Regions from separate parts of the Ruegeria marisflavi genome, predicted to be linked through region 2. Evidence: riboswitches for the same ligand, from Rfam matches in the RefSeq annotation. Region 2 holds a riboswitch; the other holds the start of a gene.

Region 1 (3,403 bases), on a different contig from region 2:
TCCGACCTGGCGCTGGCGTCGGCGACCTGGGCCTCGGATCAAATGCTGCGGCTGATCGCGGCCTCGTTCGAACCGGCCGAGAGCTTTCATGCCGGGATGCAGGTGTTGTGTGGCAAGGTTGCAAAACTGTTCGACAAATCGGGTCAGTGGGATGGCTGCCCGATCTCGTCGACCCTGTTCGAAGGCCCGGATAATGCCGCGTTTCGCGCCCATGCCCGCCACCTGTTCGAAGGCTGGATTACCGAGGGCGCGCATCACGCCAGACGCTTTGGTCTGGGTGATCCGCAAAAGACCGCCGAGACCATGTTCATCCTGCTGCAAGGTGGCTGGATGCTGGCCCGCGCCCGGCAATCCTCGGACGTGCTGCGCCGTTTGCCCGAGATGCTGCCGCGCGCGGATTAGAGACGGTTGGTGCTGAACGTGTCGCAGCTGGCGACCCGGCCACTATCAAAGCCGCGTTCGAACCAGGATGCCCGCTGTGCCGAGGTGCCGTGGGTGAATGTATGCGGTTGCGGGACCCGGCCCGCCTGCCGTTGCAGCCGGTCGTCGCCGATCATCCGGGCAGCGTTCAGCGCTTCCTCCAGATCGCCACGTTCCATCAGACCCTGAACCGAGCGCGCCCAGACCCCCGACAGGCAATCGGCCTGCAATTCCAGCCGCACGGTCAGTGCGTTGGCCTCGACCTGCGAGGATTGCCGCCGGGCCTGATCCACCTGGCCCAGAATACCCAGCTGGTTCTGCACGTGATGGGCCACTTCGTGGGCGATCACATAGGCGGCGGCAAAATCGCCGCCCGCCTGGAGACGCCGGGCCAGGGTGGTAAAGAAATCGGTGTCGAGATAAGCCTTTTGGTCGGCGGGGCAGTAGAATGGCCCGGTCGCGCCCGAGGCGCCGCCACAGGGGCTGGACGTCACTTGGGAGAACAGCACCAGCGTCGGCGGGATGTAGTCGCGGCCCAACTGATCGCGGAACACGGTGCCCCAGACATCCTCGGTCGTGGCCAATACGCGCGAGACGAATTCGCCCGCCTGCCGCTCTTCGGCGGTCAGTTCCTTGGGTGCGCTCTGGCTCGGGCCCGGCTGTTCGGTGAGAAACGGGGTGACGTCGATGCCGGTAAAGGCGCCGATCACCAAAAGCAGCAGGACCCCGCCGATACCCAGCCCGCGCCCGCCGATGGCCATGCCGCCGCGGCCGCGCTGCGCGCGGCGATCCTCGACATTCCTGCTGCCGCGCACGCCTCTTAGCCGCATGACGATCACCCCTTGAAGCCTGACTATCCGATACGGGTATCCGCAACCGGTCGCAGGGGGAAAAATCCTGGACCGGATACCGTAGCTTGACACCTGCACCGTACAAACGCTACCGCTGGCGTGATGGTTCCCGGGCCGTAATCGACTCGGGATGAAAAGGGAACACGGTGCGGTCATCTGGCAACAGAGGGCCAATACCGGGACTGCCCCCGCAACTGTAGGCGGAGAGCGAAGCCGAAATGCCACTGGCCGCAAGGCCGGGAAGGTCGGCAAAGCTGCGACCCGCGAGTCAGGAGACCTGCCATCAGCATTGTTACTCGAACCCGGGCGGGGTGTCCGGGAGGGACAGAAGCGCCTTTGTCGGCCGTCTCTCCATCACCCCTCCCCCTTGCGCGGAGGGCGCTGATGATCTGGACGACCGAGACCCACCAATTTTCTGTTACCCTGTGCCGACGCACGGGCAAGCCGTGTCCGGCCTTGTCGGCGCTGGTTTTGAACTTGGCCCGGGCCATGCAAAAGGCGGAACCCGTCACCGGGCAGGATTTCGAGATCGAAGGCGAATGCGCGCTGGCCGCCTGTGGCGACGGGTGTCAGGCGCTCTATTCCGCCTCGCACAGCCGTATCCGCATCTTTTGCGGCACCGGTGAGATGGCTGATTTCGGCTGGTTCGACCGGCTGGCAGATGCGCTGATGGCGCCGGGCGGGCAGATCATCGTCAAGGACAACAGGCCGCTTCCCTGTGCCATGGCAGAGGCCCGGCGGATCGCGCCATCCCAGGCCAGAACCGGCGCTGCCACAGAAGCGGAGCGCCGCGTCTTTAGCTGACAGTGCGACCGGCTTTGGCCCAGGCCATCTGTTCGTCGGTTTCGACAGCGCAGGCACGGACGGCGCGCAGGTGTTTCAGCGCGGCGTCCGGGTTTTCTCCGGTCTCGATCATCAGCCGCAAGGCAGCCATGCCCGAGCGCCCGCAACCGCCCATGCAATGGATCATGACACGCCCGCCGCCGCGCAGCGCGTGGCGGGCCGAGGCGCTGGCCGTGGCCCATTTCGCCTCGATCTCGCGGCTGGGGGTTCCAAAATCTTGGACCGGCAAGTGAACCCATCGGCTGGCGCGGCTCTGGATATCGGCGCCGAAGTTGTGCGCGCCGTGTTGCATCATCTCGATCTCGGTGGTCATCGAGATGACCAGCCCCGGTGCCCAGGATGCGATCAGATCCAGATCGCCCGCATAATCGCCGGACCGGCCGGGCAACTGGCAGATCGCCAACGTGCCGCCGCCGACTTGCAGCGCATAAAGCACCAGCTGCGCCATCTGCGGTCCTCCCTCCCGAACATACCGCGCCATGGGGCATGCCCAGTGCGCCCCGGCGGTAGAATGCCCTTGGACATGGCCGCATCGCAAGCCCGGATACCCTGGCGCGGGAAAACAGCCGCAGGGTGTGTCACCGGTTGTCGATGTGCACCTCGATCTGACCTGGGCTCATCCCCTGCACGCCCAACAGATGCGCGATCGGGATCCCGTTGATCAGGACAAGGGTTCCACCGTCGTCCTCAAGCTTTTGCAGGCTGACCGGCGAGGTCCCGTCCGGCGCCGGGCGCAACAGGTCGACGTTACCTTGTACAGTCAGCGCATCCTGTCCGGCGATGAAATCTGTGATCGTGATCAGATCATAGCCATCCACAACGTCGTTATAGGTCTCGATCACCACTTGGTCGGCGCCATCGCCAGTGGTGACATGATCGCCCTGATCCACCACCAGAATGTCCTGGCCAACGCCGCCCCTGACGGTATCCGCCGTGCCTTGATCGCTGGCATCATCCACGGAAATGATGAAATCGTCGCCCTGCTGGCCATTGATCAGGTTGCGACCAAAATTGTCAGAAATCGCATCGTCGCCCGTGCCGCCCGCGATCGTGTCATTGCCCTGTTCCAGATCGTCGCCGCGCACCGGCGCGTTGCCGACGGAAATGGCATCCTCGGGATCGGGAAAGCTCTGTTCATCATCGTCCCGGTGGATCACGCGCGTGTCGGTACCATAGACATCGTCGCCCGATCCCAGATTGACGTTATCCGCGCCGGTCCCGGACAGAACCATGTCGTCGCCATCGCCGGTCTCGATCCTGTTGTCGCCCTGAAGCAGCACCACCACATC
Region 2 (3,403 bases):
TAATTGGTCATCACCTTGAGCACCGAGGCAGAGCCAAGCGGGCCGGTGTGCAGGATGCGGCGGCCCATGATGGTGAGGAAGGGCAGGATGCGTTCAAAGGTGGCGCGGTCGCAGCCCGCAAAGATCGAGATATTGCCGGTATCGGCCCGGTGGCACCCCCCCGAAACCGGGCAGTCGACGGCGGCGCCGCCCCGTTCGATCACCTGCGCACCGAGACGCTTCACCTCGGCCTCGTCGGTGGTCGACATCTCGAGCCAGATCTTGCCGTCCTTCACCTCGGGCAGCATCTCTTGCATCACCGCAGCACTGGCGGCGGGCGACGGCAGGCAGGTGATCACCACGTCGCAATCGCGCATCATCTGCGCCGGACCTTGGGCGGCCTGGGCGCCACGGGACACGAACCCCTCGACGAGATCGGAATTTAGATCATGCACCGTCAGATCGACGCCATTGCGCAGGAGCGAGCCCGAGAGCTTGCCACCCACATTGCCCAGTCCGATGAACCCTACTTTCATATTGTCCTCCCAGCGGGGAAACACCCCGGATGATTTGTTTCGGGCGCAGTATCTGCTGAGAGAGGCACCAACAGAAACGAATAATAACGGGAAAAATACCAAAAATATTTTTGTGATAATTGACCTGACCTCGGAAACTGACAAAATTCTGAACAGAATTTTGGTCCAGAAAATTTGAAATTTTCTGGGCGGCGCGCGAAGGGACAGTGGAGGAACCTATTTGGACAGGCTGCCTAATCCGACCTGGCTGCGGACATTCGAGGCCGCCGCCCGGCATCTCAATTTCACCGAAGCCGCGCGAGAGCTTGGGCTGACCCAGACCGCAGTGTCGCTGCATATCCGCTCGCTCGAGGCCGAACTGGGCGAGCGACTGTTCTCGCGCGCGGCCCGGCGGCTGGGGCTGACCGAGCTGGGGCAATCCTATGCGCTGACCGTACGCCGGGCGCTGGCCGATATCGCCCTGTCCACCAACAGCCTGTTCGGGCCTGCGACCCGTCAGACCCTGCGAATTCGCGCGCCGATCTCAACCGCGACCTACTGGATTGCCACGGAACTGCCCGCGTTTGCGGCGGCCTATCCGGATATCCCGGTGCGGCTGGTGTCGAACATCTGGGGCGACGGACCCGAAAACGAGGATGTCGATCTGGACATCCGCCTGGGTCACGGCGACTGGCCCGGACTGCTGGCCGAAAAGTTGTGCGACGAGACCATCGTGCCGATCGGCCGCGCCGACGGGCCGCACCTGTCGCCCGAGGCGCTGCGCGCCGCGCCGCAGATCCACATCCTTGGGTACGAAGACAACTGGGCGCGCTGGTTCGAGGCACAGGGGCTGCCACCGGCGGAGCGTGCGGCGCTGTTTTCGGTGGATACCACGGTCTCGGCCATCCAGTTGGTGCTGGCAGGGGCGGGCTATGCCACCATCCTGACCCGCTTTGCCCGCAATGCCATCGCGCAGGGCATACCGTTGCGCCTGGCGGGCGAACCGATTCCTTTTTCCCAGTCGCATTACCTGATCCGGCCGCCCCGGGCGGCCGCATCCCCGGCTCGGGCGCAGCTCTTTCTATCGTGGCTGCGGACGCGGGCCGGGGCGGATGCCGCTGGGTGATCCCCAGCGGTCGCTTTTCTGCAAAGCCCAGTGTCCCCCGGTCCGGCGCGCTTGACAAGTCCCCCGCGCTTGCCGCATGTGCCTGCTGTTGGTGTCCGGGAAACCGGATGAAAAGGGAATGTGCCAGCGGACCGGCCAAGAGGCCGGGCGTCAAGCGCAGCCGCCCCCGCGACCGTGACCGGAGAGGGTGCCCAAGCCACTGGCCGAAAGGCCGGGAAGGCGGGACGCCCGACAGGGCAAGACCCTGACATCCGCAAGCCGGGAGACCTGCCAACGCCCGAAGACAAGACCGGACGGGGTGTTCCGGTGTCGGGTCCATGTCCGAGAGCGTGGCCCGCGCAAACCCCGTCCCCCGCACCTGACGAGGGGGGATGAGAGACGTGACCGAAGCTGCACCAGTCGAACTGCTGGTCTGTACGACCTGCCGCCGTGGATTGCCGGTCGAGGACGATGCCCAGCGCCCCGGCGCCCTGTTGCACCGCGCGCTGAGCGCGGCCGAGTTGCCCGAAGGGGTCATCCTAAAACCGGTCGAATGTCTGTCCAATTGCGATCAGGGCTGCTCCATCGTGCTGCGCGGCGGTCCGGCGCGCTGGACCTTTGTCTACGAAAACCTCAACGAGGCCGATGACGTGGCCACCATCGTCGAAGGCGTCACCAAGTATCACGCAACCGCTGACGGGCTCGTCCCCTGGCGCGAGCGCCCCGTCCACTTTCGCAAGAACTGCGCCGCGCGCATCCCCCCGATCGGAGCCTGAGCCATGAGCACCCTTGAAAAACTTCCCGTTACCGTGATCACCGGCTTTCTCGGCTCGGGCAAGACCACGCTGATCCGCCACCTGATGCAGAACCCGCAGGGCAAGCGGCTGGCCGTGGTGGTCAACGAATTTGGCGATGTTGGCGTTGATGGCGAGATCCTGAAAAGCTGCGCCATCCCCGAATGCCCCGCGGAAAACATCATGGAACTGGCCAATGGCTGCATCTGCTGCACCGTGGCCGATGATTTCATCCCCACCATCGAGGCGCTGATGGCGCTGGAGCCGCGCCCCGATCACATCCTGATCGAAACCTCGGGCCTGGCGCTGCCGAAGCCGCTCTTGAAGGCGTTCGACTGGCCCGATATCCGGTCCAAGATCACCGTGGACGGCGTGATCGCGCTGGCCGATGCCGAGGCGGTGGCGGCGGGCCGGTTCGCGCCCAATGTGGCGGCGGTGGATGCCCAGCGTCTGGCGGATGACTCGATCGACCATGAAACGCCCCTGTCCGAGGTGTTCGAGGATCAGATCAGCTGCGCCGACATCATCCTGCTGACCAAGCCCGATCTGGCCGGCCCCGAGGGCGTGGCCCGTGCGCGCGAGGTGATCGCCGCCGAGGCGCCACGCCCGCTGCCGGTGGTCGAAGTGGCCGAGGGCGCCGTTGATGTGCGCGTTATCCTGGGCCTTGGCGCTGCCGCTGAGGATGACATGGATGCCCGTCCCAGCCATCACGACGGCCATGACGACCACGAACATGACGATTTCGAAAGCATCGTGGTGGAACTGCCCGAACAGTCCGACCCGGCCGAACTGGTCGCGCGGATCGAGCGGCTGGCCAACGAGCTGAACATCCTGCGGGTCAAGGGCTATGCCGCGGTTGCGGGCAAGCCGATGCGCCTGCTGGTGCAAGCGGTGGGTGCACGGGTGCGTCACCAGTATGACCGTCCCTGGCACCCGGGCGAGGAGCGCCGCTCGCGCATGGTGGTGATCGCCGAACATCACGACATCGACCCGGCGGCGATCAACGCCAT

What was found. Region 2 has a riboswitch for cobalamin ahead of OEZ49_RS14725 (DUF1636 domain-containing protein). Riboswitches for the same ligand answer to the same signal wherever they lie in the genome.
Region 1: linked by a shared signal. The riboswitch ahead of OEZ49_RS06370 (hypothetical protein) and the one ahead of OEZ49_RS14725 (DUF1636 domain-containing protein) in region 2 are both predicted to bind cobalamin.

The regions. Positions count from the first base shown of each region.
Region 1 is NZ_JAOVQN010000004.1:207,186-210,588, forward strand. Features, by position in the region: gene OEZ49_RS06360 (TetR/AcrR family transcriptional regulator) at 1-402, shown strand, start outside; gene ypfJ (KPN_02809 family neutral zinc metallopeptidase) at 399-1,250, opposite strand; cobalamin riboswitch at 1,358-1,570, shown strand; gene OEZ49_RS06370 (hypothetical protein) at 1,656-2,075, shown strand; gene OEZ49_RS06375 (protein-tyrosine phosphatase family protein) at 2,068-2,562, opposite strand; gene OEZ49_RS06380 (calcium-binding protein) at 2,693-3,403, opposite strand, start outside.
Region 2 is NZ_JAOVQN010000015.1:32,190-35,592, forward strand. Features, by position in the region: gene OEZ49_RS14715 (NAD(P)-dependent oxidoreductase) at 1-515, opposite strand, end outside; gene OEZ49_RS14720 (LysR substrate-binding domain-containing protein) at 736-1,620, shown strand; cobalamin riboswitch at 1,693-1,909, shown strand; gene OEZ49_RS14725 (DUF1636 domain-containing protein) at 1,992-2,375, shown strand; gene cobW (cobalamin biosynthesis protein CobW) at 2,379-3,403, shown strand, end outside.